2 regions of the Ureibacillus sp. FSL E2-3493 genome follow, and region 1 is predicted to be linked to the other one. Evidence: riboswitches for the same ligand, from Rfam matches in the RefSeq annotation. Region 1 holds a riboswitch; the other holds the start of a gene.
The links. Region 1 has a riboswitch for preQ1 ahead of queD (6-carboxytetrahydropterin synthase QueD). Riboswitches for the same ligand answer to the same signal wherever they lie in the genome.
Positions count from the first base shown of each region.

Region 2: another riboswitch for preQ1. It lies ahead of MHH69_RS03595 (QueT transporter family protein); the one in region 1 lies ahead of queD (6-carboxytetrahydropterin synthase QueD).

Region 1 covers NZ_JBBOPK010000001.1:3,566,620-3,570,839, reverse strand. Annotated here, with positions in the region: gene MHH69_RS18370 (hypothetical protein) at 1-97, opposite strand, end outside; gene MHH69_RS18365 (hypothetical protein) at 234-1,085, shown strand; PreQ1 riboswitch class I at 1,451-1,497, shown strand; gene queD (6-carboxytetrahydropterin synthase QueD) at 1,624-2,097, shown strand; gene queE (7-carboxy-7-deazaguanine synthase QueE) at 2,090-2,818, shown strand; gene MHH69_RS18350 (endonuclease I family protein) at 3,178-3,972, shown strand; gene MHH69_RS18345 (ISL3 family transposase) at 4,073-4,220, shown strand, end outside.
Region 2 covers NZ_JBBOPK010000001.1:656,887-661,106, forward strand. Annotated here, with positions in the region: gene trpC (indole-3-glycerol phosphate synthase TrpC) at 1-240, opposite strand, end outside; gene trpD (anthranilate phosphoribosyltransferase) at 237-1,274, opposite strand; T-box leader at 1,351-1,589, opposite strand; gene MHH69_RS03595 (QueT transporter family protein) at 1,778-2,260, opposite strand; PreQ1 riboswitch class I at 2,266-2,309, opposite strand; gene MHH69_RS03600 (ABC transporter substrate-binding protein) at 2,680-3,687, shown strand; gene MHH69_RS03605 (ABC transporter permease) at 3,718-4,220, shown strand, end outside.

The DNA.
Region 1 (4,220 bases):
CAACTTTTTGTAAATCAAAACCATCCCGTTTTAGCAACTCGTTTACGATGGCTACACGATTTTTGCTATTTGTTGTGTGGAATTTGTCTTTGTTCATGGGTACACCTCCTTGCAAATTAATTCTTATATTATAGTGAAGTTTTATAAAAATATAACAGAGATGGTTTCTTATTTGCGGAAAAGTATTATAACTATTAATTGTAAGGGATTGAGTGGAAATGATTAGGAAATTCGTGGAGTTTAGAGTTGAAAATGGAGAAAAAATATTTGATATAAAAGAGACATTGTCAAATCTTGATTTTGAAATTATTAACAAATGTTTTAGTGAGTTAGCTAATTATAATGGCTTGAAAACACTATTTCAAATGTCAATTGATAACTATTCTGATTTGATTAGATTTCTCGAACATGAAGTCGTTGGATTGGAAAATATCAGATACGTAGGCCATCATACTAATAGATTTCTAATAAACTATCTTTCGAGTACAAAAATGTTCATTGAGCATACTGAGAAAAAAATAGATAAAATATACGGTGAAGATTCCGAAGAATTTATACGTTGGAAAAAGGCAACTGCGGAAGAGTATGACAAGCATTTTTCATATAGATTTTTGTATCAGTTACGGAATTATACACAACATTATGGGCTTCCGTTGGGCAGTATATCAAGTAGTTTAGTAGAGACAAATGGAGTAGAGTCACAATTTACTAAGGTTAGTTTTCGAAAAGAGATTCTATTAAATACAAGTTTTAATTGGAAGAAAGTAAAAACAGACATTGAAAATAGGCCCGAGGAGTTTTCTGTGGTTGAAACTGTAAATGAATACAATAGATGCATGTCACGACTTTATCAAGTTGCTTTATTAATTATAGGAGAAAAAGTTATATCTGCAATTCAAGACTATGCGGAACTATTGGCACGATTAAATAATAAAGGAGTACCTCATTATATGGTTTTTAAAGATTACAAGGATCTAAGTAATCCTAAAAAATATGGTAAAGCTAAACGTTTGCCATTTAAAGAGGTTGATGAATGTTTACAGGAAATGTCCAAATATGGAATTTTGAATACTAAATCTGGTTAATTTGATTGCAGTAATAAAAGGGATTTACAATAGTGTAATATCACTTGTGAGGGGTGGACTAAAGGCCGCTTTGGAATAACAATAGCTTCCTATTTTTATTTCTTTAGTTTAAATAATACTAATTAAAAATTAATCTTCATCAAGAGGTTATTGGGTTATTCCTATTGGATAAAAACTGAAGGGGACAGTGAACTTTCTGTCCCCTTTTTGCCTCTTAAATCACCACGGTGAACCGTATCACAAGTAAGTTCGGGTTCTATTGCTAAATAAATTTAAAAGTCCTGTTCAAAAAATATATGGGATTTTTATTTGAAAATTACTGTCAATTTTATATACTATATTCATAAAAGAATGCCCGGATTTGAACGGGAGAGGTTCATAGCTTATACCCTCTATAAAAAACTATGGAAACATGACAATTCGCCATGTCCATATAGGACGTGGCTTTTTTTGTTTAATGCATACGTTTTAATAGAAAGATTGTTAGAGCCTCTCTTGAAAACTTCCGGGGATATTTTCAGGGAGGGAATTTTAAAACATGCCTAATTTTAGAATTGTTGATAAGCTACAAAAAATGGATGAAGACATTCAAAGAAGTCAATTAAAATATCATTCGAAACGTGTTCTTGTAAGCAAAGAGTTTACGTTTGATGCTGCTCATCACTTACATAACTACGAAGGAAAATGCAAAAATTTACATGGCCATACGTATCGTGCTGTTTTAGGATTAAGTGGGTTTACTGACGAACGTGGTCTCATGATTGATTTTGGGGATATTAAGGACATTTGGAAACAAAAAATTGAAATTTATTTAGATCATCACTATTTAAACGAGACATTGCCACCGATGAATACGACTGCAGAGAATATCGTCGTTTGGATCTACGGAATGTTGAAGGAAGCCTTGCTCGATGAACAACGATATCATGGTGCACGTGTGGAATTTATCAGGCTGTATGAAACTCCTACAAGCTATGCTGAGGCAAGAAGGGAGTGGATGGAGTTTGAGTAAATTACCTATTATAGAGATTTTTGGTCCCACGATTCAAGGTGAAGGGATGGTAGTTGGCCAGAAGACGATGTTTGTACGCACTGCTGGCTGTGATTATTCTTGTTCTTGGTGCGATTCAGCATTTACATGGGATGGCACTGGCAAGCATCTTATCGTTCAAATGACAGCGCAAGAAGTTTGGGCTGAGTTGAAACGCCTTGGAGGAAATGGGTTTTCATTCGTCACCATTTCAGGAGGAAATCCTGCGCTTCTTCGTAATTTGGATGCCCTTGTTGCCCTTTTAAAAGAGAATAATATAAAGATTGGCGTGGAGACACAGGGAAGTAAATGGCAAGATTGGTTGTATGATATCGATGAACTAACCATTTCACCAAAGCCTCCTAGTTCTAAAATGATGACAGATTTCTCTATGCTCTCTACTATTTTAGAGAGACTAAGAGGTAGAAATAGCAATCAACATATATCACTTAAAGTCGTTATATTTAACCAAGAGGATTATGATTATGCTAAAGAAGTTCATCGCCGATATCCGACCATTCCTTTTTATCTTCAGGTTGGAAATGATGACATCACCTCGTTAGACAATACGCGATTAGTTAGCCATTTATTAGAGAAATATCAAATGTTAATTAATCAAGTGATGATGGATGAAGAATTAAAGAACGTAAAAGTACTACCGCAGCTACATACACTCATCTGGGGAAATAAAAGAGGTGTGTAGCGCTCTTCTTTAAAACCAAATGTAATGGAAATATAACAGCACTCTTTAATGATGAAGAGGTGCTGTTTTTTTGAATTTATAAATGGAACTTTAATTGTATGGATGGTTGTTAATATTCATGTAACCAATTAGGTATTCTATTTTTATCGCTATTTTCTACTAGATAGAAACACTCCAAAAGTTACTATGAAATAATATACAGAATTGTTAAACTATTAATAACATCATGATTTGGCTTCAATTTAATCCTATAGGGAGGGAGAAAAATGGAGCGTAAAATGAATTTGATTCCATATCAAGTAGTAGAACAGTTTAACGAAAACGAATTGACGCAGGATTCGAAAATTAGCAACAAAGAAATGTTGGCACAAGAACTGGACATAGCAAAGGCAGTCTATTTAGAGTATAGCAATAACCAGACTTATTATGAGGAAGATAGGGATAAGGAGATTAAACAAACGTACTATAAAAATATCTCATTTGATAGAAAGAATATTCATGAATTACTAGAAAAAACACATCAAAATAAGTTAGGTTACTCCCCCCATCGTTATGTCTATCCATGGGTAGACCTTCAAGAGAATGGGAAACTTAAAAGCGTATATTCGGGGGAAGAGATGGATCCGCTCACTGTTATAGAGGCGGATATACGTATTTTAGAAGCTACAGGTGGGACTATTACTCATTTATCCGATGAGGTGACATTAAATTGTGAACATGTAGTACCTCAATCTTGGTTTGATAAGGGTCAGCCAATGAGAGGGGATTTGCATCATTTATTTGCTTGTGATCCCACATGTAACAGCCGTCGTGGGAACAGCCCTTATTATGATTTTCCAGACTATGTTCCAGAAGGGCATATATTAGGTATTGAGGAAGGCTGCGGGAAGGCAGATGAAGGGAAATTCGAACCTGAATATGGAAAGGGAATTGTTGCAAGGGCTACCTTCTATTTTTTGGCTCGTTACCCTGGAACGATTAACAATCATTTGGTGAATCTGAAGGTTTTACTTGAGTGGCATCAAAAATTTCCAGTGTCTTTATATGAAAAACACCGAAACCTTGCTATTTATGATTTACAAGGAAACCGGAATCCATTTATTGATTTTCCAGAGTTCGCAGAAACATGGATATATGAAAAAAAGGCTCTATAATATTTGTTGGGGTTTGAAAAAATTTCATAAATAAAAAAGCACGTAATCACCGATTTCTATATACTTGAATTGTCGAGAAACAAGCAATGAAAGGTGATACGTGCAAATGAATTTTAACATGAATATTCCAGGATTAAAAGGTGTAACTGTTCATAAGGTGGAGGAGATGGGGGAACGTATTGTTCTACACGTTTCCATACCAAAAAAAGAACATCAATGTCCAGCATGCAAGAATATAACATCAAAAG
Region 2 (4,220 bases), 2.9 Mb from region 1:
AGCAGCTCCTGCCTGTTCATATGTTTTCGCTTGCTCGATTGGGTTTGCCCCTTCAGCGATAAGACCCTTAGATGGAGAAGCCCGCTTCATCTCGGAAATAATTTGAAGCGTTTCTGCTTTTCTTAAATCATTATATAGAGAAGGGCGTGTTTTTCTCTTTACTTCAAATTGTGGTTCATTTTCTAAAAGGGATGAAAGAATGGTTGATTTATGATCTAAAATCGTTTGTAAAATCGTCATTGTACCGCACGCTCCTTTACAATTCCTTGACTATATTCCACAACAGCCTCAAGTTTACGTAATGCTTTTCCAGATAAAATGCTATCCCGTGCAAGTTCGACCCCATCTTTTACCGAGTCAACGGTACCGTGGGCAAACAAACCGAGGGCTGAATTAAAAACGACTACATCAAAATAAACACTTTGTTTCCCTTGCAATAACTCTGTTAAAATAACGGCATTTTCTTCTGGTGTACCACCGCGTAATGCCGTGATGGAAACGGGGGTTAAGCCAAGGGATTGTATGTCGATTGAAAATGGTTTAATTTCTCCCTTTTCTAATAAGGCGAACGTATTATTGGAATCTAACGATGCTTCATCCATCCCTTGTGAACCAGAAACGACAATTGCCCGTTGACGACCTAAAATACGAAGGGCTTCTGCATACTGGCTAACAAATTCAGGACGGTTAATGCCGACGAGCTGCGTTGTTAAATTTGCGGGATTTGTTAAAGGGCCCACCATATTAAAAATCGTTGGTTTTCCAATAGTTCGTCGAATCTCACCTATTCGTTTTAGTTTTGGATGAACGTTTGGCGCATGGAGAAAAGTAATTCCTTCTCGTTGTAATAAATCAATGGAATCTTCTATAGAAAACTCTGTATGAATTCCTAAAGCTTGTAGTACATCAGAACTTCCAGATGCACTAGATATTTTACGATTACCATGTTTCACGACAGATACACCATTTGCGGCTAATACGAAGGCAGACGTAGTACTAATATTGAAGCTTTTTAAACCATCCCCACCTGTACCACAGTTATCAAGATAGTTTCCTTCAGGCAATGGTAAAGGAAGGGCATTCGATTTCATAACAGTCGCAAGGGCTGCTACTTCCTCCGTTGTTTCACCTTTGTTACTTAATGCGATTAAAAGATCTGCAATATCCTTTTTTGGAGTTTCTTCATTAAATATGCATTCAGCAGCTTGAAGCATTTCTTCAAAGGATAAATTGTTCATTTCCTTGACTTGGTTTGTAAATGATTGAATCCCCATTATTTTTCATCCTCCTAAAAATTAAAATTAGCAGGTTAGAGAAATAAAAAAGTCCTCTACAAAAGGAATTCCTTTTGTAGAGGACGATATATACCGCGTTGCCACCTCTGTTGAAGCATAAAAATACTTCCACCTTGGCGTGTTAAGAAGTAAAAAAGCACTTCCAACACTTCCTTGTAACGTAGGAAAGACGTCAACTAACTAACGCTAGTTGCTCTCATAAGGCCCATTCACGAAATGTACGCACTAGTTCACACCAACCACTAGCTCTCTAAAGCGCCTGAAATCGCTACTATTCTTATTCATCAATTTTTTCTCAGCTATTCTCATCTAAACTCTGCTTTGCTCAAACGGTGGTCACGCTCCCGCGACCTACTACCGTATCCGAACAATTAATTAAGTAGAATTGTAGACTTAAATTTAATCCTTGTCAATATTTTCAGAAAAATCGAAGAGGAAAATTGTATGAAAAAAACCGAGAAAGATAATTCTCGGTTTAGACGTTATATTAAATCTTTGAAATTTAATCGTTTATTTAATAGGTACATAATAGGGGCACCTACAGCAAGTACAACGAATTCACCAACGGCACATGTAAACCAAGTCCATAAAAATGGAAGTTTAAGGGCGATGTTTAATTCAAAGGCAATGATGAACATTGTACAAGTAAATAAAAATGTATTAATCATTAAACGTAGCCAAATGTTTTTTACGAACTTACAAATGAAAATAAAAATGGCTAGTGTAATAACCGATTGACCGACGCCAAAAATTAAATCGTAAATGCCGAGGGGGGAAAATAAATTGGCAATAAATACACCAATAATAATCCCAAGCATATAACGAGGGTTAAAGGCAACTAGGTGATTAAACATCTCTGAAACTCTAAATTGGATTTCTGTAAATCCAAAGGGTGCAACTAAAAGGGTAACAGCCATATAAAGAGCCGCAATAATCCCAGTTGTGGCAATAAATTTAACTTTCATATTCATTCTCCTTAGTTTTTTTTCGTGGGAGTTTTCGAACCACGGTGAAAATATCACAAGAAAATATACTATTATATTTTGTTCCATATGTCAAATGAACTATAAAATTTGGAGGACAAGTAGATTAGTTGTCCACAAAATAGGAAAATGTCGAAAACTAGTCACATTTTTTATATTTTTTTAAAATAATGAATTCTTCATAAAAACTATGTACTTTAACGGTTTAAAGCGACAAATTATTTTTCTTGTAGTAGTAATTATGAAAATTGCAAGTAAGAGCCTATTTAATGCTGTTGACTCCCATAGGTTAGCAATGTAATATAATCGTTAAACTCAAAATTTTTAGAATAATTAAATAGATTAGAAAATTCATTGATGTTGAGTGGAATGAATTTGAAAGGGAAGTAGGGGGAGAAAGAATGAAAAAGGGTCCAAAAAAGCGTTCATTGTTATCGTTAGGATTAGTATTATTATTGGCCGCTTGTGGCGGAGGGGAAACAACTACTGATACAAAAGATGGTACAAATGCTGGAACATCAGAAGGGGAGAAAACTTTCAAAGTAGGGATTACGCAAATCGTAGAGCATCCTTCATTAGATGAGGCAACAGAAGGGTTTAAAGCAGCTTTAAAAGAGGCGGGATTAGAAGTCGAATTTGTCGAAGAAAACGCCCAAAACGATCCGAGTATGAATACAACGATTGCGCAAAATTTAGTGAATGACGGGGTTGATTTGATTTTTGCTAACTCTACCCCATCAGCTCAAGCTGTAAAAGGAGCAACATCTGATATCCCGATTATATTTACCTCTGTTACAGATGCAGTAGGTGCAGAATTAATTGACTCAATGGAAAGTCCAGGTGGTAATGTGACGGGTACAGTTGACTTACATCCAGATACGATTGCGAATACAGTAGCTTTCCTTAAGGATGAACTAGGTGCTAAAAAAGTAGGTACCGTCTATAACACTGGTGAACAAAATTCCGTTGCCCAAGTTGAACAAATGAAAACGTTACTAGAAGAAGCTGGTCTTGAGTTGGTCGAAGCAGCAGTTTCCACTTCAGCAGAAGTAAAACAAGCAACGGAATCATTAGTAGGGAAAGTAGATTCTCTATATATCATTACGGATAATACCGTTGTCTCTGCTTTGGAGTCAGTTATTGACGTAGCGAATTCGAATCAACTTCCAGCTATGGTAGGAGAATTAGATTCGGTTGCCCGCGGTGGTTTAGGTGCTTACGGTTTTGAATATTATGATATCGGCTATGAAGCTGGTGAAATGGCAGTGAAAATCTTAAATGGGGAATCAACACCATCTGAAATTCCTGCTGCATATCCAGGAAATTTAAAATTATTAATCAATAAATCAACTGCTGAAACTTTAAATCTAGAAATTAAAGATTCTTGGAACGCAGAAATTTACGAATAGATTAAAAGGAAAGATAGGGGATGATTCAATATGTTTACAGCGATGTTTGGTTCAGTTGAGCAAGGAATCATCTATGCAATTATGGCACTCGGAGTGTATTTAACATTCCGAGTGTTAGATTTTCCGGATTTAACCGTGGATGGCAGCTTTGTAACAGGGGCAGCTACAGCAGCGATGATGATTGTACTAGGCTACAACCCAATACTGGCTACATTAGCGGCACTTGTTGCTGGATTTATTGCAGGATGTATGACGGGGCTTTTACACACGAAAGGAAAAATAAATCCACTTCTTTCGGGGATATTAATGATGATTGCTTTGTACTCGATTAATCTCCGCATTATGGGATTATCCGATGAAAATGCAGTCGTAAAGCCAAATATTCCATTGATGAGTTCAGATTCGATATTTTCACAGTTTCAAAGCTTATGGGGAAATATCGGTATTGATCAAGCATTAACGAGTTTCTTAAAAAATACGTTAGGATTTCAAACGGCTCCATCTACTTGGGGGACAATTTTAATTGTTCTCAT